Regions from separate parts of the Paenibacillus sp. J23TS9 genome, predicted to be linked through region 3. Evidence: riboswitches for the same ligand, from Rfam matches in the RefSeq annotation. Region 3 holds a riboswitch; each other region holds the start of a gene.
The links. A riboswitch is a leader RNA that binds a small molecule or an ion and turns the genes downstream of it on or off. The one in region 3 is predicted to bind cyclic di-AMP.
Positions count from the first base shown of each region.

Region 1: another riboswitch for cyclic di-AMP. It lies ahead of KJS65_RS05375 (3D domain-containing protein); the one in region 3 lies ahead of KJS65_RS28570 (resuscitation-promoting factor).
Region 2: another riboswitch for cyclic di-AMP. It lies ahead of KJS65_RS24900 (TrkH family potassium uptake protein); the one in region 3 lies ahead of KJS65_RS28570 (resuscitation-promoting factor).

Region 1 covers NZ_BOSG01000001.1:1,096,307-1,106,468, forward strand. The annotation lists gene glgA (glycogen synthase GlgA) at 1-1,206, shown strand, start outside; gene KJS65_RS05355 (alpha-glycosidase) at 1,288-3,036, opposite strand; gene KJS65_RS05360 (transporter substrate-binding domain-containing protein) at 3,638-4,450, shown strand; gene KJS65_RS05365 (amino acid ABC transporter permease) at 4,536-5,195, shown strand; gene KJS65_RS05370 (amino acid ABC transporter ATP-binding protein) at 5,182-5,904, shown strand; cyclic di-AMP (ydaO/yuaA leader) riboswitch at 6,192-6,347, shown strand; gene KJS65_RS05375 (3D domain-containing protein) at 6,355-7,017, shown strand; gene KJS65_RS05380 (polysaccharide deacetylase family protein) at 7,117-7,935, opposite strand; gene KJS65_RS05385 (NADH:flavin oxidoreductase/NADH oxidase) at 8,146-9,168, shown strand; gene lpdD (prenylated flavin chaperone LpdD) at 9,317-9,688, shown strand; gene KJS65_RS05395 (PspA/IM30 family protein) at 9,762-10,162, shown strand, end outside.
Region 2 covers NZ_BOSG01000005.1:202,657-212,818, forward strand. The annotation lists gene uvrC (excinuclease ABC subunit UvrC) at 1-136, shown strand, start outside; gene KJS65_RS24895 (CPBP family intramembrane glutamic endopeptidase) at 105-1,799, opposite strand; cyclic di-AMP (ydaO/yuaA leader) riboswitch at 2,062-2,200, shown strand; gene KJS65_RS24900 (TrkH family potassium uptake protein) at 2,264-3,607, shown strand; gene KJS65_RS24905 (potassium channel family protein) at 3,659-4,327, shown strand; gene KJS65_RS24910 (cation:proton antiporter) at 4,346-5,596, shown strand; gene KJS65_RS24915 (LysR family transcriptional regulator) at 5,706-6,629, opposite strand; gene KJS65_RS24920 (succinate dehydrogenase cytochrome b558 subunit) at 6,865-7,533, shown strand; gene sdhA (succinate dehydrogenase flavoprotein subunit) at 7,549-9,294, shown strand; gene sdhB (succinate dehydrogenase iron-sulfur subunit) at 9,310-10,074, shown strand.
Region 3 covers NZ_BOSG01000009.1:6,388-16,549, reverse strand. The annotation lists gene yabG (sporulation peptidase YabG) at 1-658, opposite strand, end outside; gene rsmA (16S rRNA (adenine(1518)-N(6)/adenine(1519)-N(6))-dimethyltransferase RsmA) at 787-1,674, opposite strand; gene rnmV (ribonuclease M5) at 1,677-2,225, opposite strand; gene KJS65_RS28570 (resuscitation-promoting factor) at 2,381-3,538, opposite strand; cyclic di-AMP (ydaO/yuaA leader) riboswitch at 3,812-4,038, opposite strand; gene KJS65_RS28565 (TatD family hydrolase) at 4,244-5,014, opposite strand; gene KJS65_RS28560 (HD domain-containing protein) at 5,072-6,352, opposite strand; gene KJS65_RS28555 (AbrB/MazE/SpoVT family DNA-binding domain-containing protein) at 6,667-6,921, shown strand; gene rsmI (16S rRNA (cytidine(1402)-2'-O)-methyltransferase) at 7,120-8,004, opposite strand; gene KJS65_RS28545 (tRNA1(Val) (adenine(37)-N6)-methyltransferase) at 8,001-8,756, opposite strand; gene yabA (DNA replication initiation control protein YabA) at 8,919-9,281, opposite strand; gene KJS65_RS28535 (PSP1 domain-containing protein) at 9,310-10,110, opposite strand; gene holB (DNA polymerase III subunit delta') at 10,156-10,162, opposite strand, start outside.

The DNA.
Region 1 (10,162 bases), on a different contig from region 3:
ATGTATGATGGTATTACTTATTATTTTGTGGATAATGAATTCTACTTTGGCCGTGATGCTGTATACGGCTATGGGGATGACGGTGAACGCTTTGCCTTTTTTAACCGGGCGGTGCTGAAGCTGTTGAAAACTATAGACTTTCAGCCGGATGTCATCCATTGCCATGATTGGCATGCGGCGCTCATTCCAGTGCTGCTCAATGCACACTACCGTCATGATCTTTTTTATTATGAAATCCGGACTGTTTTCACGATACATAATTTACTGTATCAAGGCATTTTTCCGTTTAATGTCCTCGGTGAGCTTCTAGGTCTGGATCATCGGTTTTTCACTGCGGACGGCCTCGAATACTACGGAAATGTCAATTTCATGAAAGGCGGTATCGTGTATTCGGATCATGTCACGACCGTCAGTCCAACTTACGCAAACGAGATCCAGACGGCTCATTACGGATACGGACTGGAAGGGCTCCTGTATTCACTTGGTCCCAAGCTAAGTGGTATTGTGAACGGGATAGACACCAAAAGCTATAACCCGGCGACTGATCCTCATATTGCACTCAAATACCGGTCAAGCCTTTCCAAGAAAAGAGAAAATAAGAAGTTGTTGCAAGAAGAACTTAACCTTCCGGTATCAGCCGATATCCCGATGATTGCGATGGTGACACGGATGGTGGATTCCAAAGGGTTGGATTTGGTTGTACGAGTTTTGGATGAGCTGCTGACAAATGATGATATGCAGTTTGTGATTCTGGGTACGGGGGATGGACAATATGAGCATTGGTTCAGGGAAGCCGGACAGCGTCATCCGCAAAAGATGTCTGCCCAGATCACTTTTAGTGAGGCGCTCTCCAGGAAAATATACGCTTCAAGTGATTTATTCCTGATGCCGTCCAATTTTGAGCCCTGCGGGATCAGCCAGCTGCTTGCCCTGAGATATGGCAGTATTCCTGTGGTCAGGGAGACCGGCGGACTTAATGACACCGTTCATGCCTATAATGAATTTACGGGGCAAGGGAATGGCTTCACTTTCACGAACATCAATGCTCATGATATGATGCATACTGTTCGCCGTGCTGTTGCCTTTTATCATCAGCCAGAGCATTGGAATAAAATTGTGAAGAATGCAACTAGCGGGGATTATAGCTGGAACGTATCTGCCAAGGAGTACAGTGATATTTACGAGCAGGTTACAGGTAAAAATTAAAAATGTCTCTCGGTGAAAAAGGAGCATTCCAGGTCTTTTGAAAAGACCCTAGGAATGCTCCTTTTTATGTGTGCAGCTAGCCTATTTGGTAATATTCCGATATAAAATCCGATAACCGAATGGATCCAGAGTTACATTCATCATTCCATCCGCTGGTTTGACTTTCTCATTCGTTAGAGCATCGCGCCAATCCGAAGTGACCATTGGATGGGAGAGCGTTTGTTTTTGATTTGTATTGTTCATCCAGATGGTGAAGTGAATGGAGTCATCTGCACGTTCATAAATGATGCACGGGTTGCCCTGATCCGCTTTCAGGAACCGGAATCTGCCTTCACGCAGCGCTTTATGAGTCTTGCGCAGATTGATCATCATTTTATAGAAATCATAAAGCTCGCGATCCTGTTTATTCGGATCCCAAATCATACACTTGCGGCAATCCGGATCGCCATTACCTGTGATGCCGACTTCATCGCCATAGTAAATACAAGGCGTTCCCATATACGTAAAGAGGAATACGACGGACAATTTCAGCTTCCGCTTATCGCCGCCAACTCGCGTCAGAAGGCGTGGTGTATCGTGGCTGCACAGCATGTTAAATACAACTTCGTTAGTCTGCTGCGGATAACGCATGAGAAGCGAGCTCATACGATCTGAGAATGTGGCTCCGTCCATGCCGCCATTAAAGAATTCGAGCACCTTGTCAGCAAACGGGTAATTCATAACCGAATCAAATTGATCACCGACAAGCCAGGAAAGCGAGTCACTCCACACTTCACCCACGATATAAGCTTCCGGATTCACATTTTTGACGACTTTACGGAAGTCACGCCAGAAATGATGATCGACCTCATTGGCAACATCTAAACGCCATCCGTCGAGTTTTATCTCCTTAATCCAATACTCCGCCACATCAAGCAGATATTGCTTTACTTCGGGGTTTGCCGTATTGAATTTAGGCATATTTCCATAAAATCCGAAGGTATCATAGGTGGCAATACCGTTTTCCACACGGGCAGGAAAATGATTGATATGGAACCAATCGGCATATTTTGATTTTTCACCATTTTTGAGGACGTCCTGGAAAGGAGGGAAGAGCTCACTGCAGTGATTGAACACCGCATCCAGCATCACGCGGATTCCTTTTTCATGACAGACCTCCACCACCTCTTTCAACAACGCATTGTCACCAAATTGAGGATCGACCTGCTTATAGTCTACGATGTCGTATTTATGATTGGATGGCGATTTGAACAAAGGGGTAAAGTATATCGCATTGATTCCGAGATCCAGCAGATCGTCCAAATGGTCGAGAACGCCTTTTAAATCGCCACCGAAGAAATTATCGGTTTCAGGCTGACCACCCCATGGCTGCGTTCCTTTTGGATCATTCCCAGGATCTCCATTAGCGAACCGCTCGGGAAGTATTTGATAAAAAACAGCATCCTTGGCCCAATCCGGTACCTTAAACACATCGATTTCATGTATGTAGGGGAATTCATAGTAACCGCCTGTTGGGGCAGGACAATCATGGTAAATTCCGCTGTCCAGCATATAGATCGACTCGGTCCCGGCGGTTACACGGAACGCGTAGGTTAGTCGTTTGTATTTAGGGAGCACCGAGGCCTCCCAAAAATCAAACATCTCGTCGGATGCTGCTTTTTCCATTGTAATTTCAAAGTAGGTCGAGTCCCAGTCGTATTTATCACCGGTCATGGCGACAACGGTATCCACGTCGTTTTTTTTGGTGCGGACACGCAGGTGAATGGTACGTGGATCGTATGCATAGGCCCACTTGTCACGGGGCACATGATAAAGAGCTTCGAGCAGCATGACTACACCTCCAGTTTATTTCTAGCTATTTAATAACCGAGAATCCGGAATAATGAACCATAGCCGAATGCTTTTATATTGTATTTATTATGTGCAGATGATGGACACATCATTGCTCTAGCTGTTATGTTAAGCGCAATAAGGTCTTGTGGATTTATAAAAATACATAAATGAATGAAAATAAACGTTAAAAATCATTGAAATCTGGGTTATAACATGTAGGCAGAATAATTGTACGTTCTAAAACAAGGTATTAAATGGAAAAAAACAATGTATATCCCGAGTTGCATTCATTGTTTTATTAATGAGGAGCAATACTCGATATATATATTTATAACTGAAACTTTTCAAGCAACAATCCTTCCAAAAGCCCGTACCAACAGTACTTTCGATTATTAACCAACGGATTATAATAATGCTCGAGTAATGTTCCGATTTACAAATTATTGAAAATGAATGTATTTGTATGAAAATTACATTGCATAATCATGCAGACTGTTGTACTATAAAACATGTTTTCCATTGGCTGATGACGATCAGTCAACATGCTCATACTATGGCTAATACAACTTACGAAGAATGTGAACAGGAGAGATAGATCATGAAAAAATGGGGTATTTTAACGGCATGTTTGTTGCTGACAGGAAGCTTGCTTGCAGGCTGTGGAGATAAAAATTCAGATCAGGCGTCCGTTTCAGATAATGGGGGAAGCAAGACAGAAGCGAAAACAATTGTACTCGGGACAAGCGCCGATTTTCCTCCTTATGAATTTCATAAAATGGTCGGTGGCAAAGACCAGATTGTAGGTTTCGATATTGAGATCGCCAAGCAGATCGCAGCCGATATGGGAGCGAATCTGGAAGTTAAGGACATGGATTTTAAAGCTTTGCTCAGCGAATTATCGAGTGGACGTGTGGACTTTGTCATCTCGGGTATGACACCGGATGAGAATCGCAAGAAGGAAGTGGATTTCTCCAATAACTATTACAAAGCCGAGCAGGCTGTTGTGATAAGAGATAAGGATAAGGATAAATATTCTACGATGAAATCGCTCGAGGGCGTATCGTTTGGGATTCAAACAGGTTCCATTCAAGAGGATATTGCGAAGACAATTCCCAATGCGAAAATTACCGGTCTCAGTAAAATTAACGACATCATCATGCAGCTTAATTCTGGACGAGTTGATGCATCGATCATGGAAAAACCGGTTGCCGAAGCCTTTTTGAAAAATGTTAAAGGTCTCGCCATCGCTGATGCGGTCCCTGATTATAAGGAAGACGGCTACGCAATTGGTGTTAAAAAAGGCAACACGGAGCTGGTTGATCATATCAACAAAACGTTGGACCGCTTGAAATCAGAGAAAAAAATAGAACAATTTGTATCTGAAGCCAGTGATCTTGCTGCTCAAAAATAAGTAATGTTGCGATTACAGAAAAAATAGCGGATGAGCGTTCGCTATTTTTTTGATTGCAACACTAGAAGGAGGATGTAACTATTTCATGAATATATTTGAAACGTTCTGGGAATACCGGTCTTACTTTGGCCATGGCATCCAGTATACATTGCTGCTTGCAGCGATCGGGGTCGTTTGCGGGTTTATCCTTGGCTTGCTTGTTTCCATGCTGCGGATGTCCCGATTCTGGCTGCCGCGGTTTCTGGGTACGGTATGGGTAGAATTCCTTAGAGGTACCCCTATGCTGGTGCAGCTCTTTATCATCCATTACGGTCTCGTATCGTTCGGGATCAAATTAACAGCTATTGAATCCGGCGCCATTACTCTCTCGATTAACAGCTCCGCTTATCTGGCTGAAACATTCCGTGCCGGCATTCAGGGTGTGGACAGGGGACAGGCTGAGGCAGCGCGTTCTTTGGGAATGAGCAAAGGAATGACGATGAGATATATTGTTCTTCCGCAGGCGGTGAAAAGCGTGTTGCCGGCTATCGGGAATGAATTTATTACGATTATAAAAGAATCTTCGATCGTATCTTTTATCGGCGTCACTGATCTGATGTACCAGGCACAGGCCGTTACCACCATTACCTATGAATCACTCAAGCCGCTTCTGATTATCGCAGCTATTTATTTCGTGATGACCTTTACATTGTCCAAGCTGCTTGGTTTGTTCGAAAGGAGGTTAAGTACGGATGATCACCGTTAAGGATCTGCACAAGTCGTTTGGAAAGCTTAATATCCTAAAAGGCGTGAATATTGAGATCGCCAAAGGGGAAGTTGTTGTTGTCATCGGTCCCAGCGGATCGGGAAAAAGTACATTCCTGAGATGCCTCAACATGCTTGAAACTCCGACAAGCGGAGAGATTGCGTTTGAAGGTGATTCCATTACGGATAAAAAGCATAATATCAACCTGACACGCGAAAAAATGGGGATGGTATTTCAGCAATTCAATTTGTTTCCGCATAAGACGGTTCTTCAAAATATTATGCTTGCCCCTGTAAAGGTGAAGAAAATGCCGCAGCCGGAAGCTGAGAAAATCGCTCTCGATCTCCTGCAGACGGTCGGACTTGCGGATAAGAAGGATGCGTACCCGTCGCAGCTGTCCGGGGGACAGAAACAGCGTATCGCCATTGCCCGCGCGCTGGCCATGCAGCCGCATGTCATGCTGTTTGACGAGCCTACATCTGCGCTCGACCCTGAGATGGTGGGTGAGGTGCTGGAGGTCATGAAGAAGCTCGCAGAAGGCGGCATGACTATGGTGATCGTAACCCATGAGATGGGTTTTGCCAGAGAGGTCGGTGACCGTATTGTATTCATGGATGACGGTCAGATCATGGAAGAAGGTACTCCATCTGAGGTATTTGGTAATCCGAAAAATAGCCGTACCAAAGATTTTCTTAGCAAAGTACTCTGATGACTTATGACTCGAATGCTTCATATAAAAAGCTCCGCTGCAGGATTACATCTGAGCGGAGCTTTTTTTAATGGAAAGATATAGAAAGAAATATAATGAAGATTTCAATTTAAGTTTACATAATATTGATGATGTTAACTAAATGAAAAAAATGTAATCATTTATTTTGATGAGATCTTGTTTTTTCTAGAGGTTTTAATAACAATCTTCGGCTGATAGAGGAAGTTAGACCTTGAATAGTTGCAGTATGGTAACATTTTCAAGCGCACAGGTTACAAAATTGTGATATATTGAGTAAGCCAAAACTTTGGAATGCAAAGTGCGGGGGAAAATTTTTACCGTGAAAGACTATTGTCACTCGGGGTGAATCGTTATTGTAACGTAGGGTTGTCTCCTCAATCCGAACCCGACAGCTAACCTCGCAGGCATCGATGATTTTAAGGAGGAACTATGAAGAAGAGATTTAAGAAAGTTAAAATTTTTGCAGCAGCATTGGGCATTACCTTGACTGTACAAGCCGTACCTATTCACGCGGACTCTGTACATGTAACCAAAGAAGGCGACACTTACTACACGCTATCGAAACAATTAGGCGTGAATATGAATCAGCTGATGAATGCAAATCCTAACGTACAAGCGACGAACATCTATGAAGGCATTAAGCTGAATATTCCGGGTGACAACACAATGAAGGCATATGCGGATGCGGATTCTGCATCAACGATCACAACCGCGTCTCTGAATGTGAATTCGGATCAAAAAGTCGTAGAAGCATGGGGAAAAACCTTTACTTATAATAAAACGCTTAACGTGAAAGCAACGGCATATTCTGCAGCTGCAAGCGAGAATGGAAAATGGGGTGCGGTTGATTACTTCGGTAATCCGCTTGAACTCGGTACAATCGCAGTAGACCCATCCATTATCCCGCTTGGCACAAAGGTGCTTGTCACAGGACATAACTTCGAAGGTCTTCCTAAAAAAGCTTTTGTAGCTACGGCCAGAGATACTGGCAGTGCCATTAAAGGGAACCGTATTGATATCTTTGTTCCGGGCAGCCCGCAATCCGTCAGCGAATTTGGTTTCCAGGACGTTCAACTATACTTCATTAAATAGTAGTATCGTTTTTTACTGACATAATGATATATACCCTATTTCGCTTTTACGCAAACAAGCAGCTCTTACCATTTGCAAAAATGGAGAGCTGCTTGTTTTTTATTTGTCCTTTTGAACTTTTAGCAGTTTGGGTAAAGTCACAAAAGTATATCCTTTTTTCTTTAGTTCGCGGATGATTTCCGGTAAGGCTCCGATCGTTCCGGATAAGTCCGAAGAGCTGCCCCCTCCGGCATGCTGAAGAATGATGGAGCCCTGCCCGGCTGTGGTCATTACGTTTCTTTTCACAGCCTCTTTGCTGATGCCTTTCCAGTCCAAGGAATCGACATTCCAGTTGACGATTTTATATCCCTCGCGTTTGGCCCAGCGCAGCTGGTTCTCCGTAATATCACCATAGGGAGGACGGATCAATTTAGGTTTATAGCCGGTAATGCCATACAGGATTTTCTCTGTCCGGATGATTTGATCCATATATTCGGCCATCGTCAGCTTATGGAACTGTGGATGGTTATAGGAATGATTCCCGATGACATGTCCTTCCCGTACAATTCTGGCTACCAGGTCAGGATGCTTTCTGGCCCGGCTGCCTACAACGAAGAACGTGGCCTTTACTCCATTCTGGGACAATATCTTTAGAATTTGCGGAGTAAAACGGGGATCAGGAACATCATCAAAGGTCAATGCGATCTGTTTGATATGGGGACCGTGAATTTTGAAAGTATCAGGGTATTTCTTGATAAGCTGCCCCAGGGTTAAAATCTGTTTTTCCTGACGTGTTTCCTTTCGTTCATGACTGCTTGTTTCTTGTATTGAATTGGAAGAGGCCGGATCTTCCAGCTGGGCCGCATTAAGAGCGGCTTCAGGCCAAAGCAGGCTGATAAGAAGCATAGCAGCGCAGGCTTTAACGAGTCGGGTATTTATCATCGGTTGCGGCTCCTTTCCCCGGTATTGCTGTCAGCAATTGTGATTGTCTATACTGTTATGTCCCGAATTGGAAAGAATTATGATGGTTTTTCAAAATAGCCCACATTTCCATAATTACTCCGAAAACGTGTATAATAAATGTGTTTCATATGAACCGTTTCAACATACGGACTTCAAATATAAGCTTACTGAAAGGAGACAAAAAGCATGGCGGATTTATTCACACCCTATGTATTAAAGGGATTATCTTTGAAGAACCGAATTGTAATGCCTCCTATGTGCCAATACTCGGTGCAAGCGCAGGATGGAATCCCGAACAACTGGCATTTTGTGCATTATGTTTCCCGGGCGGTGGGCGGCACAGGGCTGATCATTGTGGAAATGACGGCTATTCATCCGGATGGACGTATTACGAATCAGGATACAGGGATCTGGAGCGATGAGCACATCCCCGCATACCGCAAAATTGTGGACGAGATACATACCCATGGAACACGAATTGGCATTCAGTTAGGACATGCCGGACGCAAGGCGGAGGATGCTAATCCGCCGGTAGCTCCGTCAGCCATTCGGTTCGATGAAAAATATAAAACACCTCGCGCTCTTACTACCGAAGAGGTAGAAGAAATGGTGCGGGCATACAAAGAAGCGGCAAGAAGGGCAGTTGAAGCCGGGTTTGATACGATAGAAATTCATGGAGCGCACGGATACCTGATCCACCAATTCCATTCACCAATTACCAACCGTCGCGATGATGTTTACGGTCAGGATTTGCCACTCTTTGGCGTAGAAGTAACAAGGGCGGTCAGGGAGGTTGTGCCTGAGGATATGCCGGTCATTATGCGGGTTTCGGCCAAAGAATATGTGGACGGCGGTTATGACGTAGATTATATTACAGAAGTCTGCCGGCGTTACCAGGAGGCAGGCGTGGATGTGTTTCATGTCTCTTCCGGCGGTGAAGGGCATATTGGCGCCAACGGAGGACCGAAAGCTGGGGCGGGTTATCAAGTGGAGCTGGCAGAGCATATCAAAGACAAGCTGGATGTACCTGTTATCGCAGTAGGACGTCTAGATGACTTTGAAGTCGCGCAAAACGTGGTGCTGGATGGTAAAGCGGATTTGGTGGCTGTAGGCAGGGGAATGTTGAAAGATCCTTACTGGGCGCTGCATGCATCTCAAGCGCTTCAAGGTGATGGAAAAATACCGAAGCAGTATTTACGGGGCTTTTAACATAGGAGTGATAACGGCATGGGCAGATAATCTGTCTATGCCCTTTTTCCATTCTCATCGTTGTACGGAATGCTTATTATCCTATAAAATGGTATTTAAAATATGGAACTGTTTTTGATGAATGATTACAATGTAGAGGGGCGGCAGCATGGAACCAAGCACAAAATGGGATATACGGATCGAGGAGGTCCCCGTCGGAAGAGACATTCTGCTCGTTATAACCGGCGGATCAGCTCATATTGGTGCTGTAGCTACCGCATATTATTGTAATGATGCCATGGAGGCTACGGTGCAAACGGTAGAGCTGCCAGGACATCGAGAGCATGATTTGGCAGAGGAAATGGCGGAGAAAGCAGCAGAGGCGCTTGGCGTCACCGTTACCGTGGCGGCTGGAATCCATTATGATGGTATCAAACGGGAGCAGATTTCAGAGATTGTAGCAGAGGCAAATTCGGTGTTTGACAGGTATCTTGCTGTTAAGACTCAAAAAGAAAACGAAAAATTTTTTTGTGAATTTTGAAACGACTTCAAAGCTGCTGCGTAAATGAATATCATAAGAACAACATTAAACCTTTCTAGGAGGAAATAACAAAATGGCTATTTTTAAAAGATTACGTGACCTGACAATGTCTAACATTAACGCAATTATCGACAAAGCGGAAGACCCGGTAAAAATGACAGACCAATATATCCGTGACATGACGGAAGATCTTGAAGATGCGGAGAAAGCAGTAGCAGCTCAAATAGCTATTGAGAAGAAATTCAAGCAGCTGTATGAGGAACAAGCAGCTCTGGTCGAAAAACGTACCCAACAGGCACATACGGCAGCACAAGCACAAAATGTTGATTTAGCCCGCCGTGCGCTTGAGGAAAAGAATGCTGCTGAACAAAAAATGGCCGAATACAAAGCAAGTTATGACCAAAACAAAGCAGCAGCAGATAATCTTCGCAGCAAGCTTGATGAGATGCGCAAACAGCTGACCGAAATGAAAAA
Region 2 (10,162 bases), on a different contig from region 3:
GCGCAAGCTGCTCCTGAAGCATTTTGGATCTTTGAAAAAAATAAAAGAGGCCAGCATCGATGATTTCCGGCCTCTATCTATTGGAGATAAGCTTGCGAAGCAGATTATTGCAGCCCTTCAGGATGAGGAGTCATAATATATGGCTCCTTTTTCTTTTTGCGATTAAACAGATACACAATGTAAGCGACAATCGCTGGCATGATGATGGTAACAATACCCGCCAGGATATCCGGAATGTCGCCTAGAGCGAACAGGCTGAAGCTCATCAAGACACTGTCGAAGACAACATGGCTGAACATGACCGCGATATAGCCATGCTTCAGGAAGATGAAGCTGAACAGAAGGCCAATGACCGTAAGCTCGATCGGCCGCGTGATGACAGGATAGATCGGATACAGCGTATGTCCAAGCGCCCAGATCAGGGTTGGAATCAGGCAGGCGACAAAAGTATTCCGGACGAGCTTCTTCAGCATCGGAATACCAAACAAACGGTAAACAGCTTCTTCGGAAATGCCGGCCATCCAGGCCATAATCGGCAGAAGCCAAGGGTAGAGCATATTGTACGGCGACTGGCTGGCATCCGTAGTCGACCAGCTATGAATCGTTTTGTCGAGCACAATGTAGATAACGGATTGCACGCCCATCAGTATGAACGCCCAGAGATAACCGGTAAACATGCTGTGAAGCACATAAGGCCCGTAACCAGGCTCTTTAACCCGGGCCCAGGCATTGATGCCTGCTTTGCGCCAAAGCCCGTCTCCTCCGACCAGGGAGAAGTACAGAAGAGCGGACATGACGAGGTTGAAGACCGTTTGAACAATCATGCCGACGGTAAGTGCAAAACCGGAAAGCCCTTCTGCTTCAAACGCCGGCAGCATGTTGTAGCTGCTGAATGTGGCAACTGCAAAATAAAAGGCACTCAGGAATATCCCCCTCTTGAAAGAGGTATGATGCCGGGACAAAGCACTGTAAACAATGGCAAGCACGCCAAGTACGAACGTGAGGAGCCCGTATCCCAGCATGGTGAGCCACTTCGCCTTTGACGTTTCCTTTTCCACATAGGCTGTATGCGTTTCAGGGATGGAGAAAGCCGGCTGGAAGGAATGAATTGCTCCGTCTTCAAAAGCAAACTTCAACTGGAGATTCGAGCTCCCGATCGACTTGCTTGGATCCGTATAGAGGAGTCCTGCATCGCTGCCGCCAGTGGAAACCTCCAGTTTTCCGGTATCATATCCCAGCTTCTGAAGCCAAGGCTCTGCAAGCTGCTCTTTATCCTGAAGAGTCATATTGCCTTCAACAATCCTCAGTTTACTATCACGCATTTTCTTATTGGTCTCCGCCATCGCAACCGCATATTTCGAATATTGCGGTGTCACGGAAAACGCAATGACTTTGCCTGAATTCATATGTATGTCGACACTGGTATAGCCATTGTCTCCCTGCTCGGTCAAACGGACGCGGAAGACATCATAAGGATAGTTCTTTTCGTATGTTTTATTGTATTTATCCAGAAGCTTCTCCTTGGATAAATATCCGAATAACTCGGAACTGGACTGATAGGTAACGAGCGCTTCCTTACTCATGTCGATCTGAAGGTGAAGCGTATTTTGCGCGAATGCCACGGCGGCGCTTTGCGCCTGCTCCTTGCTGATGACCTTGGTGTCCTGCTGCTCGAGCGTATCTGATGCTGTGGAAGGCAGGACTTGGAACAGGACAAATAGAACAAGACCGATGACCGCGAACACTCCCAGCCGTTTATAATTGACTTTGAGCTGAAGTGGTTGTCCGACGGGATTCATGAAATGCCCCCTTTAACATGGTTATATTGTGGTTATATACATAGTATAAACGTAAACATAGCATACGATGTCCACTTAAAGCCAGTTTTCTCCCGTTTGAAGCATGAAAAAACGATGAAAATCAAGGAAAAGTTTTGTAAACCCGAGAAAATGGCAGACTTATATGAGAATTGTGATGTAATCTGGCTGTATTTCGGGGTTTTCATTCAAATAATGGCTTTGTGATGTAAAACAATAAGGATTATAATTTTGATGCAATTGAATAATATATACGCCGAATTTCCGTTCGAAAACGGGGGAACCATTATTTAGGGGTGAATTTCGTTGTAATGCAGCGAATAGGGCAACCTGTGCATGCCCGAATCCGTCAGCTAACCTCGTAGGCGTTATGCAGCAGGAGCCCAAACCGAAAGGCATTGGATTTCCGATGCTTTTTTTCTTTTGACTTTTTTAAAGAGGTGACTATGTTGACAGCTAAATTCAAATGGTTTCGATTGGCGCCCCCGCAAATTCTGGTTCTGGGGTTCGCTGGTATTATTCTGATCGGGGCCATACTTCTCACCTTGCCGATTTCGAATACAACGGGCAAGCCGCTTCGTTTTATTGACGCTTTATTCACTGCGACATCGGCAACATGTGTTACGGGATTGGTTGTCAAAGATACAGGTACTTTCTTCAGCACCTTCGGACAAGTTGTGATCATGCTGCTCATTCAGGTGGGCGGACTCGGCATCATGACGATGGCAACGTTATTCTCCCTGGCGCTGAAGCGCAAGATTTCACTGCGTGACCGCTTAATACTGCAGGAAGCGATGAACCAGAATACAATGGAAGGCATCGTGCGCCTGATTCGTAAGGTTCTGATTTTTTCACTCGCCATTGAAGGCTGCGGAGCGATTTTGTTTGCCATCCGCTGGTCATTTGATATGCCGCTTGGCAGGGCAATATACTTCGGGATTTTTCACGGTGTATCGATGTTCAACAATGCGGGTTTTGATCTGTTTGGACACTTTAACAGCCTCACGGGTTATGTATATGATCCACTCGTGAATATTGTTGTGATGTTCTTGATTGTATCAGGGGGGATCGGCTTCATCGTTTTGTCTGACCTGGTAGAGTATCACAATAAACGCAAGCTCTCACTGCATACAAAAGTCGTGCTGTCGATGACAGGAGCATTGATATTGGCCGGAGCAGTGGTAATTTTTGTTTTCGAATTCACGAATCCCAGAACGCTTGGATCTCTGAACTGGGGCGGCAAAATTCTCGCATCTTTCTTCCAGTCGGTCACCCCGCGTACAGCAGGCGCAAACACACTGGATTTGGCGAGTATGCGTCAAGCTTCCCAATTCTTCATGGTTATATTGATGTTTATCGGTGCTTCGCCGGGATCTACCGGAGGGGGGATCAAGACCACGACCTTCACCATTCTGGTTGGAGCGGTCATTGCGATGATCCGTGGCCGTGATGATATCGTGCTGTTCCGTTACCGCTTGGCACAGGAGCGTATTTTCAAAGCATTGACGATTACCTTCCTGGCTCTATTCCTGGTGGTAGGGGTGTCCATGGTGCTCTCTACGACGGAGGACAGTAACTTTTTGACCATTCTGTATGAAACGACCTCGGCGTTCGGCACGGTTGGACTATCCTTGGGGCTCACTCCCCACTTAACGCTGGTTGGCAAGATCCTGATCTGTCTCACGATGTTTGCCGGACGACTGGGACCACTTACACTCGCGTATGCACTGGGTCCTAAAAAGGGCAAAGAGTTATATCGTCATCCCGAAGGGAAAATTATTATCGGTTAGATGTGTTAGAGAAAATAGAAATTTGATTATATAAGGAGTATCAGTAGAGAAATGAAAACACAGCAGTTTGTCGTCATCGGTCTGGGGCGTTTTGGCTCGAGTCTTGCATTGGAGCTTATCGATCTGGGGTATGAGGTGCTTGGAATTGACAAGAATGAAGAAGTAGTCAGCAATATGAGCGAGTACCTGACGCATGCGGTCGTAGCCGATGCCACGGATGAGGAAGTATTGAAATCACTGGGCATCCGGAATTTTGACTGCGGGGTTGTAGCCATTGGCGATGATATTCAAATGAGCATTCTCGCCGCGATTTTGCTGAAGGACTTGGGTGTTCGCACAGTCGTTGCCAAAGCGATATCGATCCTTCATGGGCGCGCCTTAGCGAAGCTTGGCGTTGACCGGGTGATTTTTCCGGAAAGAGATATGGGAATTCGCGTGGCCCATCAGCTCGTCACACCGAACCTGCTGGATTACATCGAGTTATCCAAAGAGTACAGTATCGTGGAAATGACGGTGCCTGAAACGCTGAACGGCAAAACGCTGAGCGAGGTCAATACGCGTGCCAAATTCGGCTGCAGCATTGTTGCATTGCACCGCGACGGGAAAATTATTGTCGCTCCCACAGCGATGGATCAGCTACATGCAGGAGATATCATGGTCATTATCGGTGCAAATAGCAATATAGACCGCTTCGAGAGCGAAGCCGTAAATGTAAACTAGAGCGGGAAGTGGCCAATTGTGGAATCTTCAACTACAGAAATCATTCATCATATATTAATTCTTCTGCTCTTCATCATTACGGTGGGGATGCTGGCCGGAAGGCTGGCCTCCTGGCTGAAGCTGCCGGATGTTGCTGTATTTATTATCGCAGGTATGGTGCTCGGAAGAGGACTGCATCTGATTAATGCGGCGAGCAGCTCCCTGATCAACCAGCTGATATTGACGGTAGGCTCGGCACTGATTCTCTTCGACGGCGGTAGGAATTTGCGGCTCAGCGGACTGAAAAAGGTATGGATTACGCTTTCTCTGCTCAGTGTCCCCGGAGTGATTATCACGACAGCCGTCGTGGGTACAGCAGTTCATTTTTTATTTGGACTCGATTGGATATTCTCTTTGCTTGCGGCTGCCGTTATTGCATCAACGGATCCAGCTTCGATTATTCCGGTCTTTAAGCAGGTCAAGATTAAGGAGCGGGTAAGAGAGACCGTAGAGAGTGAGTCGGCATTCAATGATGCTACCGGCTCAATCCTTACCTTCGCTTTGCTTGCAGCAGTTACCGGCGGGAAATCGCTGCAGATCGGTAACATGGCCTGGGATTTTGTGAAAACGGCTGTAGGCGGTATTGTAGTCGGCGCCGTGGTAGCGATTATATTAACCTATTTGGTGGCGCATTTCCGTCTAGGCGTGCTTAAGGATTACACGACCATTGCTATGATCGTTGTTGCACTTTCTTCCTATTTAATAGGAGATATGCTTCACGTGAGCGGATTTATGGCAACCTTCGTAGCCGGACTGATCTGGGGCAATGCCGATACAATGGGCCTTTCCATGGATGATAAGCTGGAGGAAACGGGAACCTTTGCGGATAACACCAGCGTCATGATGCGAATGCTGATCTTTATCCTGCTGGGCAGCCAGGTTGATTTCCGCGCGTTGGGTGACTATTTCTGGCCGAGTCTGGCAGCGGTGCTGATTCTGATGTTTATTGCCCGCCCGCTGACCGTGCTGCTGTGTGCGCTTCCGGATCGTAAGGTGAAGTGGTCCTGGCGTGAGCTTCTTTTCATGATGTGGGTACGTGAAACCGGTGTGATTCCCGCGGCGCTCTCCGGCATGATTGTGGGGATGGGTGTAGCACATGCAGGCATGATATCTGCAGTCACGTTCATGGCCATTATGCTAACCATTCTGCTGCAGGCCAGCACTACCGGTTTCGTTGCCCGGAAGCTTGGACTTGAGATTAAATCTGGAGATAAAACGCGAGGCGTCTGATAATTCTTCAATTTATTGATTGTGATGGTTTGAATCGTACTCTCCTTATATATGAGCAATAAGCTGCTCCTCGCTGTAGAACAAACTACATTGAAGGGCAGCTCTTTTTCTAAAATGATGGAATATGAGTACCCTGCTGAACATATTGGCCAAATATAGATTTGGTTTCCTCTATCCAACGTTTGGCCCCAGCACTGAGTCCTCCGTTTTCCGAGTAGATCAGCGAGGTGGTGCGCCGGGTTTCTTTTAAAGCCGGGATATGAATCGTAACAAGACCATTATCATCCATCAGTTGACTGCGCAGATAAGATTTTGGCAGAAGGGCTGCCGCCTTGCACGCCGGGAGCAGCCGCACAATGGCCTCAAACGAATCCATCTCCATTCGGATATCTGGAACCACGCCTGCACGATGAAAAAGTTCATCGGTAAGTTTACGATACCAGGTTCCCGTTGAGAATATAATCATGGGGAGACTGTGCAGCATGTCCATGCTCACATCCCCCTGCTCGGTGAGTGGATGGTTTTCGGGAAGCACCAGCTCCAGATGATCGTCAAACAAAGCGGTGCAGCGCAGCCCGGGCTCCTCAATGGAAGAGGCCACAATCCCGGCGTCTAGCTTTTTATCGCGGACAGCGGATACGATTTCATGCGTTTTGCCCGTGATAAGCTTCAGCTCTGCTGTAGGATGCTTTTCCATGAAGGCGGTTACGAGCGGCGGCAGTGTCGTCTGCAGCGTTGTCAGACTTGCTCCCAGCGTAACGGAAATCTGGTCGTCACCTTTATACTTGGCAATCATCTGCATGAATTTAAGGTTCTGCTGCCGCTGTTCAAGTGCGAAGTTATAGGCAGTCTGTCCGAAAGCGGTGAGCTCAAGTCTTTTGCCGCGCCGGTTAAACAGGCTGACACCCAGCTCATCCTCCAGTTTGGAGATTTTGCGGGAAAGGGCAGGTTGGGACAGATTTAGCAGCTTGGATGCCTTATTCAGGCTGGATTGTTCAACAATCGTGGCGAATACGTCCAAATCCTCGAACATCGGGTTCACCTTCTCTATGTGGTTATTAAATAGATCACTGCAATTGTGCAACCGTATTGTCGCTTATGCATCTAAATTATAACGATTAATAATTATATTGCAATTCCATTATAAGAAAAAAAAGAGTAACATGAAATATGCCACAAGTTGTTCACACTTTAGATGTGGATGACCGTGAAATGTCGAAAAATGAAATATGAAAACGTTGTAATGTGAGAAAGGGGCACGTCAATCTATGAATGGTTATTATTCCAGAAAGCTGCATTCGCTTCTTGGAGTCATTCCGCTCGGCTTGTTTTTCATTGAACATGCGCTGACGAATTTTGGCGCATTCGAGGGAGGTCTCGCACGGTTTAATGCCGGCGTAAAGCTGCTTAATGACCTTCCACTGCTTTATGTACTTGAGTGGGTGTTGATCTACATCCCGCTGATTTACCATGGCGTGTTCGGTTTGTATATTGCCTATCAGGCGAAGCCGAATAACGGCCGCTTCCAGTATTCGCGCAACTGGCGCTATACGTTTCAGCGGATCACAGGTGTCATTACGTTTGTATACGTGATTTGGCATGTGTATGAAACTCGTGTTCAGATAGCGCTTGGTCATGTGACGCATGAAGAACTTGCAGGCACCATGCACAACATCATGATTCAGCCGGGACTGTTCACCTTGTACCTGATCGGCGTCATATCTGCATCGTTCCACTTTGCCAATGGTCTCTGGTCCTTCTTGGTAAGCTGGGGCATCACGGTGGGACCGCGCGCGCAGCGTGTATCTTCTTACATCTGCATGACGATGTTTGTGTTGGTGGCTCTGATGTTCGTGCTGTCCATGGTCGCATTCCGCAGAGCGGAATTCCAGGAAGCAACCGCATTGCTTGATACAGTGAAGTTAGTTCTTAGTTAAGGAGAGTGAGCGTGAATGGCAACAAATAATATCATTATCGTGGGCGGCGGTCTGGCTGGTCTGATGGCTACCATCAAATCAGCAGAAGCAGGCGTCCATGTTCACTTGTTTTCTTTGGTCCCTGTAAAAAGATCGCATTCCGTATGTGCGCAGGGTGGAATTAACGGAGCCGTTAACACCAAAGGTGAAGGCGACTCCCCGTGGATCCACTTTGACGATACCGTGTATGGCGGTGACTTCCTTGCCAACCAGCCTCCGGTAAAAGCAATGTGTGAAGCGGCACCAGGCATTATTCACCTGATGGACCGCATGGGCGTTATGTTCAACCGGACCCCGGAAGGTCTGCTTGACTTCCGTCGGTTTGGTGGCACCAAGCATCACCGTACGGCGTATGCGGGTGCAACGACAGGCCAACAGCTGCTGTATGCGCTGGATGAGCAGGTACGCCGCCATGAAGCGGAAGGACTTGTTACGAAGCATGAGCATTGGGAATTCCTGTCCGCTGTTATTGATGACGATGGCGTATGCCGCGGCATTTGTGCACAGGATCTGCGTACGATGGAAGTTCATACGTTTGCTGCGGATGCAGTTATTCTTGCAAGCGGAGGCCCTGGCATCGTATTCGGCAGAACGACCAACTCGGTCATCAATACCGGTACGGCAGCAAGTGCTGTATACCAACAGGGCGTTCATTACGCGAACGGCGAATTCATCCAGATTCATCCGACGGCTATTCCAGGGGATGATAAGCTGCGCCTCATGTCCGAATCCGCACGTGGTGAAGGCGGACGGATCTGGACGTACAAAGACGGCAAGCCTTGGTATTTCCTTGAAGAGAAATATCCGGCTTACGGCAACCTCGTTCCGCGGGATATCGCGACTCGCGAAATCCATGACGTGTGCGTGAACCAAGGACTTGGTGTAAACGGCGAGAACATGGTTTATCTCGATCTGTCGCATAAAGATCCGAAGGAACTGGATGTTAAGCTTGGCGGCATCATCGAAATCTACGAAAAATTCGTAGGCGATGATCCGCGTAAAATCCCGATGAAAATTTTCCCGGCCGTGCATTACTCCATGGGCGGCATGTGGGTTGATTACAACCAAATGACTAATATTCCTGGTCTGTTTGCAGCCGGCGAATGTGATTATCAATACCACGGTGCAAACCGTCTGGGGGCAAACTCACTTGTATCCGCCATTTATGGCGGTATGGTAGCCGGACCGAAAGCGGTCGAATATACCAGAGGACTTAAGAAATCCGCTGCTGACGTACCGTCGAGCGTTTTCGAAAGATATAAAAAGCAGCAGGATGACAAATACGAGAACATCCTCAAAATGGATGGTAATGAGAATGCGTACGGCCTGCATAAAGAGCTGGGCGAAATGATGAACGCTAACATGACGGTGGTTCGTTATAACGACAAGCTGGAGCAAACGATCGGCAAAATCAAAGACATGAAGCAGCGCTACAAGAATATCAACATTAACGATAAATCACGCTGGAACAATCCGGGTGCGTCCTTTACGCGCCAGCTGTGGAACATGCTTGAGCTTGCCGAAGCCATGACGCTTGGAGCGCTGCTGCGCAACGAGAGCCGCGGCGCGCATTATAAGCCGGAGTTCCCGGATCGTAACGATGAAGAATTCCTGAAAACCACCAAAGCGACTTGGACGCCGGATGGCCCGGAAATTTCCTATGAGCCGGTAGACGTTTCGTTGATCCCGCCGCGGATCCGCGACTATTCCAAAGAAAAGTAAGAAGGGGGATTTGACATGGCGGAACAAACTGCTTCTACCAAAAAAGTGAAGTTTATTATTACCCGTCAGGACAGCCCGGACGCTGCATCATATGTTGAGGAGTTCGAGCTTCCTTATCGCCCGGGTATGAACGTAATCAGTGCCTTGATGGAAATCCAGCGTAACCCGCAGAACAACAAGGGCGAAAAAGTAGCACCGGTGTGCTGGGAATCGAACTGTCTTGAGGAGGTCTGCGGTGCCTGCTCCATGGTCATCAACGGTAAACCCCGTCAGGCCTGCGCAGCGCTGATCGACAAGCTGGAACAGCCAATCCGCGTACAGCCGATGAGAACTTTCCCGGTTGTCCGTGACCTTGTGATTGACCGCAGCCGGATGTTTAACGCCCTGAAGCGCGTCAAAGCATGGATTCCTATCGACGGCACGTATGATCTCGGTCCTGGACCGCGTATGCCGGAGAAAAAACGCCAATGGGCCTATGAGCTTTCCAAGTGCATGACATGCGGCGTTTGTTTGGAAGCTTGCCCGAACGTGAATGACAAAACCGACTTTATCGGTCCTGCAGCGATTTCCCAGGTTCGTCTGTTCAATGCTCATCCAACGGGTGAAATGAATGCCGACGAGCGTCTGGATACTCTGATGGATGACGGTGGTATTGAGGGCTGCGGCAACTCGCAGAACTGCGTACGTTCTTGTCCAAAGGGGATTCCGCTGACGACTTCCATTGCGGAAATCAACAAGCAGTCCACCAAGCATCTGTTCAAAAAATGGCTTAGCGTCTAAACTGAAGCCTGTCAATGAAAGAGCCTCCTGCAACGCAGCGCCAAGCTGCAGAGCGGGGGCTCTTTTTTGTTGATATTTTCTAGCCCAA
Region 3 (10,162 bases):
CCGCTTGCAGCAGCGCCTCAAAATGCGACTGACAGGCACCAGCGACGACAGTCAGCGTGTCATAATGCCGCTCGTATTGCCTTGCCACCTGGATCGCCGACACAAAATTCTGCGAATTTTTGTAGCTGTTCAGGCTGTAGAGGTCATTATTGGGCCGCTGTTTCAGCACCCCGTCATGACCGGTGATCACGACAATATCAGGCCTTACTCGCGGCAGAAGCCGGTAAAGGGCATCAGCCATGCCGGATTCGCTCACGTAGTGGCCCTCTGCGGGCACACGCAGCTGCTGGTAGAGGCTGAGACTCTTTTTTAAGTAATTTAAATCTCCATCGAGATGGAGCACTTTACCCGGAACCTCAAAATAAGAAGGCTGCTCCAGCTGCGGCCAGTCTCCGCTAAGATCTGCCTGATTGCGCTGAGTCTGCTCCTCACGGTGGCGTTTCAGCCTGCTGAGTGACTCATTCGCTCTAATATTGGCCTTCTGGGATTTTTCATTAAGCGTTGCATATGGCACCCTTACAAGGTCATCCAGGGGCGAATCAGCCAGCAGCCGAAACTCGGTCCCCTTGATTACAGCCAGATTACTCCGCATATCCTCCACACGAAAAGCGATATCACCGCCATATGATTTGCGGACGACCAGGTCTCCTACATTCATCACAACATCACCCCTACCCCATGGTATGGGCAAATCCCCCTAATGGTTCATCCCTTTTGTCAAATAAGCTTGGGAGACTGCTGGACTATTTTGTAGAGCCCGGGCTGATAGCCTGCAGTTCTAAACACTCAGTCACGAATTCCCGCACGCAGTAGCACATTACTCAGCGTTGCAAACTCCTGCAGGCTGAGTGTCTCACCACGCCTGGAGGGTTCGATTCCCGCTTCCTGAAGCAAAGCATCCACATGCTCCCTGCCGTCTTTCGGGAAGAAGCGCGACTTGAGATTATTTGAGATCGTCTTGCGCCGCTGAGCGAACGATGCATGTACCACCTGGAAAAAGAATGTTTCATCATCAACCTCAACCGGTGGCTGCTCACGCACCGTCAATCGAATGACAGCGGATTCCACGTTTGGCTGAGGTATAAATACGGTCTTCGGCACGATACATACCAACTCAGGAATGCTGTAGTACTGCACGGCAATGCTCAGGCTGCCATAGTCCTTGGTTCCTGGGGACGCAGCCATGCGTTCCGCAACCTCTTTCTGAATCATCACGACGATATTCTCAAGCGGCAGCTTCTCTTCCAGCAGCTTCATCAGAATAGGCGTTGTCACATAGTATGGCAGATTGGCCACAACGCTGACCTTGGACACACTGGCGAAGTCCTGCTCGAACAATGCCGCCAAATCGGCCTTCAGCACATCGCCATGATGAATTCGAACATGCGGATACGGCTCCAGCACCTCCTGAAGTATCGGAATAAGCCGCTGGTCAATCTCTACAGCCGTCACCGTGGCGGCTTGCTGAGCCAGCTTTTCTGTTAATGCGCCGATACCAGGGCCGATTTCCAAAGCTCCCTTGGAGGAATCAAGGCCTGCAGCCTCCACGATGTTATTTAGTATATTCTGGTCAATCAGAAAGTTTTGTCCCAGGCTTTTCTTGAATGAAAAACCATGTCGCTGAATAATCTCCTTCGTTCGCCTCGGTGAAGCAATTCCATCCATACCGTTCATCCCTAAACTTCCCCTTCCTGTTCCAAGTGGGCTAACGCCTGTGCAAACTCCTCACGGGTGATTTGAAAAATTGCCAGCCTCTTGTGAAACTGCTTGCCGTTGCAATATCCGATTCCAAGGAGGTTCCCCATGATCATCCGTCTGCGGGACGCGTCTTCATGCACCAGCAGACCCGCGGCCATCAGGTCCTCCATATCTACTTGACTCTCAGCGCCTTCATAAGATGTGTGTACGCGGGAGAGTGCCTTTCGTATCGCCTCAGGCGAGGCATTCTCCACTCCGATGTCGCCTTTGCGCGTTGCATCCACTTCCGGAATGAAAGCATGCTTGCAGCCGGGCACTTTGTTTGAAATGATTTTGCGGATCCGTTCGCCGGCATGGTCAGGGTCTGTCAGTACAATGACTCCCCGGCGCTCCTGTGCCAGAGCAATCCGCTGCAATATCCGGGCATTAATCGCCGAGCCTCCGGTTTCTATGGTATCGGCTTCCACCGCCCGCTTTATGGCTACGGTATCGTCCCGTCCTTCCACAACTATGACTTCTTTTATCATGACCCGATTCTTCCCTTCCCAAAAACTCATCCGTCCGTGTGTCAAGCGTTTTTCGGACATCCAAACAACAAAAAGAAGAGGAATGCTCCTCTTCTTTAGCATGACATTTTCATGATCATAATACTATAACATTAGAATGGCATTGTAAAACCAAATTAATTCAGCTCCGGCTTCACCGGACCAATCACATATACCTTCAGACCAGACTTGCGGCCAAAGCTGTTGGCACGCTTCACGGAGTCATAATAAATATCGATTTTATTGCCTTTGATAGCACCGCCCGTGTCTTCAGCACGGCGGAAGCCTACGCCTTCGATGTACACCCACCAGCCAAGCGGAACCACACTAGGATCCACGGCAATGGTGCGGCCTTCTGTTACACGCGTTCCCGTAGCTGTACGGGTGCCAATGCCTGGCTCGCCGGCAGAATAGGCCGTCATGGAGACATGAATCAATTTTTTATATGAGAAATCAACACCGGCCTTGCTTACACGGTTATTGCTGGTGACGGCCTTCTTGGTTTGGGCCGTGCTTGCCGACTTAACGGCTGCTGTCTTTACGACAGCTTCAACCGGCCTTTTCTTGGTGCCTACAGCAATGACTTTATCCAGCGTTTTCGTTTGAACTTCTTTACCCACCATACGCATGGAAACCATTTTGCCATCATGATATACCTTCTCGATATGCTGCACCATTACGCCTGGCGTACCTTGTTGGACGACACGCACCTCACCTGCTGTCAGGCTGGGATCTGCGGTTTTGATGACGCGGAAAGGCAGACTTTCATGACGGTCTACGACCTGTTTGTTGATGCGCACGATCCGAATATCCGTTTGGCCAGTAACAGGCTCCGTCAGAGCAGGAGTCACTTTGTCTGTCTCCTTCAGCGACACACCCATCTCCTTCAGGACTTCGCCAACGGTGTTACCGGTTGTATTCAAATGCTTTGTTGCTCCATCAGCCGTCAGTTGAACCGATACGGCACGATCGATTATCACTTTATCTCCATCCTGAAGCGACCCGCTCAGCGGCATGGAAATCTGATCCTCCGGTCTTAGACTGACAGATTGTTCTTCCAGCATTTCTTGTAATAATGATTTATGGGTCTGTATCGATTTGATCTGACCGTCTACCACCAAGTACACCTGCTTGCGTGTTTGCGTGTTCACGAGCAGCATAATCATGATGGTGATCGCGATTGAAACGATAGCTGCAGTAGAGATCTGGCGCAAATTCTCATGCTTCCATCGCAATGCGTAAGACATGCTGGAGATTTTGGAATCATGGGTCTCCTCTTGTTGGAAAATGCCCACTTTCTCGATCCTCCTTCATAGCCTCGCCATTTTAGAGTTACGCATGAATGACTTTGACGCGGGCTATACTCAATTTTTTACAAGAACACACAAGGATCATGCGCTCTTGCACCATGAACCTGTCTTTTTTTCATGATTTGTCACCTCCTGTTATACAACAGTATGATGACGCCCTCTCCTTTATTCAAAACAAAAGAAGCCGGGTAAAGAGCTTACGAGGACTCTTTCGTGGCTTCCCTAGATGTCAGAATGACGGAAAAGTAAATGCACGAATACCTCTCTTTATTTGCGCTTACGGGGTTAGCTGTCGGGTTTGGACGAAAGAGAACCGCCCTATCTACGCGAGTCCGCTCATGGCGGCCTGCATTGAATTCACCCCAAAGACCCTGAAAAGAAATCAAATACATATCGAGCTTTATTCCGGATTACGAAATCATCATCACTCTATGTATCGGTTCCCCCGTTCTTTCGAAAGACGAAAGACTCAGCGAGACTGGTTCATGGAAACTGCTGAAAAGGAAACCTCTTACAACAGCTCAAGCTTACTGACAAGATGATATCCTGTTTTGATGCATGTTGTAAAGCGGGAATCAACCACGTTTATTTGAATATATGGTTAAAAATTTGTAATATTCATCGTTTTATTGGTTAAAATTCTTTAATCCTTCGCTCATGCTCGTTTTTTCCACTGTTTTTCTCCCGTTTTCACACAATTCCAAATCGTTCCAGTGCATTTTTGGTTGTAATTTGGGCGATTTCTTCCAGATCCACCCCTTTAATCTGAGCTGCTGCCTCGGCAACCAACCGGACATGGGCAGACTCATTTCGCTTTCCACGGAAAGGATGAGGTGTAAGAAAAGGGGAGTCCGTTTCAATCAGCAAACGGTCCATCGGAACCTGGGCAAGCACCTCTTTGGGCTGTCTTGCATTTTTAAACGTGATGGGTCCTCCGAAGGAGAGATGAAAGCCCATATTGAGGCATAATTTGGCCGTTTCCCAGCTGCCGGAGTACGAATGCATCACACCCCCGACTTCACTGGCCTTCTCTTCACGCAAAATTTTAACGATATCCTCATGCGCATCCCGGTTATGGATGACAATCGGCATCTTCAGCTCACGGGCGAGACCAATCTGCTGACGAAGAACATGATGCTGAATTTCCTTGGGTGAAGTGTCCCAGTAGTAATCAAGTCCGATTTCGCCAATGGCGACGACCTTCTCATGACTGCATAAGGATGCAATCCACTCCAGATCGCCTTCCTTCATGGTAATCGCATCCTGGGGATGCCAGCCGACGGCCGCATATATAAAATCATGTGTCTCTGCAAGTTTCATGGTGGACGGGATCGTCTCCCGATTAAAGCCCACGTTAATCATTCGGCTGACGCCGGCATCCAGCGCCCGCTGGATCGTCTCTTCGCGATCTTCGTCGAACTGCAGTGCATCGAGATGTGTATGTGTGTCGAATAAATTCATCGTTGTAACTCCCTTCATGTGCAAAGCATGGCTATGCATCCTCATGTTATTTTGTCGTTATCGCTTAAAAATATGGGATATCGAGTCGGGTAGGGAAGAAATGACGTCCTTCAGCTTCGACCCCGGATAATATAAATGGTATTTGCCGCGATGAATGCCACTGATGGAACGGACAATATCCGACACCTCCGAAATTTCACGCAGTCGTTCCTCACGGTCGAGCAGGAGAATCTGCTTCTGGCTGGAATCATCACCGGGACGAAATACATCGTACGGAAGATCCGTCGGAAAATCAATTTCGAGATCATATTCAGGATTCAGACCCACCTGCTTAAACTCTCTTCGGATCTCATCGATCATCTCTAGGTCTACAGATTCAACTTCTACATATTTATACAACCTGCGATGCATAAAACGGCAGCAAAGCTCACTCAGCACAAGATCCTTCTCCGTAGCCCATTGTGAAAATGCGGTTTGGATTAGCGCTTCATCAAGCTTCAGATAATCCTGTACGGAAAGCCTGTCCTCAAAAAGTCCCGGAAGAGGCTCTATCATGAAGTTAAATGAATAATGATCTTGGTACAGCTCCTTCGCACGCCGGAAGATCTGCCGCAGAATAATTTCCGAGCTGCGTGTGACCGGATGGAAATACACCTGCCAGTACATCTGATACCTCGACATTAGGTAATCTTCCACTGCATGCATGCCTGACTCCTTCACCACAATCCTTCCCTGATAAGGCCGCAGCATCCGAAGAATCCGGTCGATATCGATAGTTCCGTAGTTTACCCCTGTATAGTAAGCATCTCTCAGCAAATAATCCATCCGGTCAGCGTCAAGCGGACTGGATACTAAATTCACCACGATGGGATTGACATAGTCCTTGGCAATAACCGATGCTACTTTAGCCGGGAAATCTGCTGACACCTCGGTAAGAATCGCATTCACTTCGGTATCCCCTAAAATAATCCGCCGGGTCCATTCTTCATGGTCCATGTGAAATGCTTCTTCTATAGAATGCGAAAATGGTCCATGTCCTAAGTCATGTAGAAGTGCTGCGCACAACGCGAGCAGCTTTTCGCTGTTCGGCCAGTCCGTATATCCGCTCCGTTCAAATTGTGAAATAATTCGGCGGGTAATTTCGTATACACCGAGAGAGTGGGAGAAACGGCTGTGCTCTGCGCCGTGAAACGTCAAATACGAGGTGCCTAGCTGTCTGATCCGCCGCAAGCGCTGAAATTCCATCGTATTAATTAATCTCCAGATGGTGGAATGCTGCACATGAATATAATTATGTACCGGGTCTTTAAAAACTTTCTCCTCATTTAAGGTATGCATATCTCATGCTCCTCTCCTATTATTGATTAAATTAAAATAGTTTTTGAACTTTTTTCGACAATACATGTCGAAAACTGTCGATAATGGTAGAAATATAGATTTCCAAATCGACATTATCCTACCAACGTTATATAATGGGAAAAAGAATCCTGATATGTGTGATATCCCAGCTTTTACGCGATCTGTACTAATTCTGATGACAAATTTGCAGGTTGACTGTTTTGGGAATCGTTGGTATTATTAATATCATAAAAGAGAGAACGTTGTCGAATTATGACACTTTAAAACTATGGCGAGAGGAGCAATGATCAGTTATGATGAAATCAACTGGTATTGTAAGAAAAGTAGACGAACTGGGCCGGGTCGTTATTCCAATCGAATTGCGCCGCACATTGGGCATCGGGGAAAAAGACGCTTTGGAAATTTATGTGGACGGCGAGCGTATAATGCTCAAGAAATATGAGCCAGCCTGCATCTTCTGTGGAAACGCTGAGAACGTGACTTACTTCAAAGGAAAAATTGTTTGTCACGAATGTATATCAGAAATCCCAACACCTGTGACAAATTAAGTTTTATAGTATATAATAGTATTATTCTATTTGTTAATTCTAACCTTTTTCATATCTCCTTGGTGTCTCCTAGGCTATGAACCCGGCCTTGGGAGACATTTTTTTGCCCTTTTTTCGAATGCTCACCCATACGGGGGAGCGTTAAAGCAGCAATCCCCCACGGATAAGCCTATTATCGTGATGATATGTTTCTTTCTTCTATATTAATGCGTTATATATATCCCGCTTCGAAACACCACGGTCACCAGCTGTTTTCTTCATGGCCTCCTTGCGCGGATGCCCTTCTGCCTCATAATGAGCCACATGCTCTTCCACCGTAAGTTTCTGCCACCAAGCTGCCAGCTGCTCTTGCTCCTCTTGCCAGCTTGTCCCTTCCACTACCAAACAATATTCACCGAGCGGCGGATGCTCCTGAAGATATTCCAAGCATTCCTCTACGCTGCCGCGAACAAATTCCTCATATCGCTTCGTCAGTTCCCTGGCCAGTACCACATGACGATTGCCATAGACGTTCAAAATCGCGTTTAGGGTTTTGATTACCCGGTGCGGGGATTCGTAAAACAGCAGTGTTCCTTGCGAAGCACGAAATGATTGGAGAACTCCCTCTACATCCTTTCGCTCCCTGGGGAGGAATCCAATAAAAGTAAACCGGTCGGTTGACAGTCCTGATGCAATTAAAGATGACAATGCAGCATTGGCCCCCGGAATCGGAATAACGCTTATCCCTTCCTCAATCGCCAGCTTTACCAGGTCTGCTCCAGGGTCCGAAATAGCCGGCAGACCCGCATCACTTACAATTGCCAAATTTTTTCCTTCTATTATATAACGTATCAGCTCCGGTCCACTTGCCGCCTTGTTATGTTCATGATAGCTGAACAGCATCTGCGGACTAATCTCGAAATGCGTCAGCAGCTTCCGCGTCTGACGCGTATCCTCCGCTGCGATAATATCGCATTCCTTTAATGTCCGGATCGCCCGAAAAGTCATATCCTCCAGATTGCCGATCGGTGTAGCCACAAGGTATAGCGACCCCTTACCATTATTCGATTGCTCTTGAAAGCTGCTTTGACGTGTCAGACTCATACTTCTCCCTCTTTTGAACCGTAGTAAATATCCATAATTTCTGGACAATATTGATTTTGCTCATCATAGACAATCAGCGGCGGAAGGAGCCTTACCTCCGGTTTACCGTCGCGCATCGCTTCAATCAGCACCATGTTTGCTTCAAGATGGGCGCGCGGGTGGACAAAACGCAGGCGTTTAGGTTCAAGCCGGTACTGCCGCATCAATGCCATGATATCACTAAGCCGCTGCGGTTTGTGTACCATACTTACTTTTCCGCCAGGTTTGACTAACCTGAAACAGGCCTGAATGACTTCCTCCAGCGTACAGCTGATCTCATGGCGGGCAATCGCCTGATGCGGATTCAGCTTAATATCGCTTCCGTTCAGCGGCATATACGGCGGATTTACCGTAATTGCGTCATATACCCCATGTCCCGTTTCCTTATAAAGATCCCTTAAGTCACCTTCACGGATCGTAATCCGATCCTCCATTCCGTTTAGGCCCACACTGCGTCTTGCCATCCCGGCAAGCCTTGGCTGTATTTCAATGCCTTCAATATCCGCGTTGGTGCGCGTTGTCAGAAGCAAAGGAATCACGCCGTTACCTGTACATAAATCCAAGATTCTCCCCCTTGGAGGAATCCCTGCAAACCGTGCCAGCAGAACGGCATCCATGGAAAAACTGAATACTTCATCGCTCTGTATGATATGCAATTGATGGGTCAGCAGATCGTCTATGCGCTCTGATGGCTCCAAAATACTGTTGTCCATGTTCATTAATCCCTTTTTCCTTTATTCGTCTAGTGTTGACCATTATAGATTGCTAAATAACCCCCACAAGGTGAAGTGTTTGCTACGATGCGTTTTCCAAATCCTTCGCGGGAGTCCCATATATAAATCCTAAAAAAAACCGTAGGAGTTGCTCCTACGGCCTCATTTATTCAAAAAAGACAGGCAGAAAAGGCAATCGCCTTCCGTGCGCAAATGTCCATAATAGACGTTGCAGATGTGAAAGCCCTCATGATAAAGCCTCGCCAAGTTGTCGTAGCCTTCACTTACCACGTCATTCGGATGCTCAGGTTTCATTGAAACAAGAGGCTGAGGTAAAGGAATGCCTTCTTCAGCAGGTAAAGCTTCCTTGAGTATTTTGCGGAGGTGTTCATTTTCTAAAGTCAGTCGATGATTTTCCTCCAGCAGCTCTTTCATCATCAGCTTCATTTCACCCAGATCACTGTGGATCTGTCCCATTTGTGTTTCCATTTCTTGAATGTGTGCAAAAATACTTTTCTTTTCCAAGTTTCCACCTCGAAAGTAACCCTATGGTCTACTTAATGACAACGTCATCCATTTGCAGTTCCTTGACCTTGCCGACTTCAAACAGCTGGACATGGACAGAACGTGTGTCGGCATTGATGCCAACTACTTTGCCTTCGCCCAAGGACGTGATGACGATTTTGCCTACCGATGGCAGTTCTTCCTTCACACTTTCATAATTATCATGCTCAAATTTCAGGCAGCACATGAGTCTTCCGCATAATCCGGAAATTTTGGTAGGATTCAGCGACAAGCTTTGATCCTTGGCCATCTTGATCGATACCGGTTCGAAATCGCCGAGCCACGATGAGCAGCAAAGGATGCGACCGCATGGGCCAATTCCGCCCAACATCTTCGCTTCGTCCCGTACCCCGATTTGTCTGAGTTCTATCCGTGTCCGGAATATACCAGCCAAATCCTTGACCAGCTCCCGGAAGTCCACTCTTCCCTCAGCCGTAAAATAGAAAATAATTTTATTACGGTCAAACGTAAATTCCACATCCACCAGCTTCATTTTGAGCCCATGGTCACGGATTTTATTTAAACAGGTGGTAAAAGCCTCTTTCGCAGCCTGCTTGTTCTCTTCCACGACGCGCGCGTCAGAGTCTCCGGCGATACGTATCACCTTTTTCAGCGGCAGCACCACATCAGCTTCCTGCACCTCCTTTTTTCCAACAACAACTTTACCATACTCGATGCCGCGCGCCGTTTCGACGATAACGCTATTATCCTTGTCGATCGGAAAATCCAGCGGATCGAAGTAATAAATTTTGCCAGCCTTTTTAAAGCGGACACCCACTACACTGTACAAAAACTAACCCCCTTGTATGCCAGAGAAAGATGGCTGGCCTTGAAGCTATCCT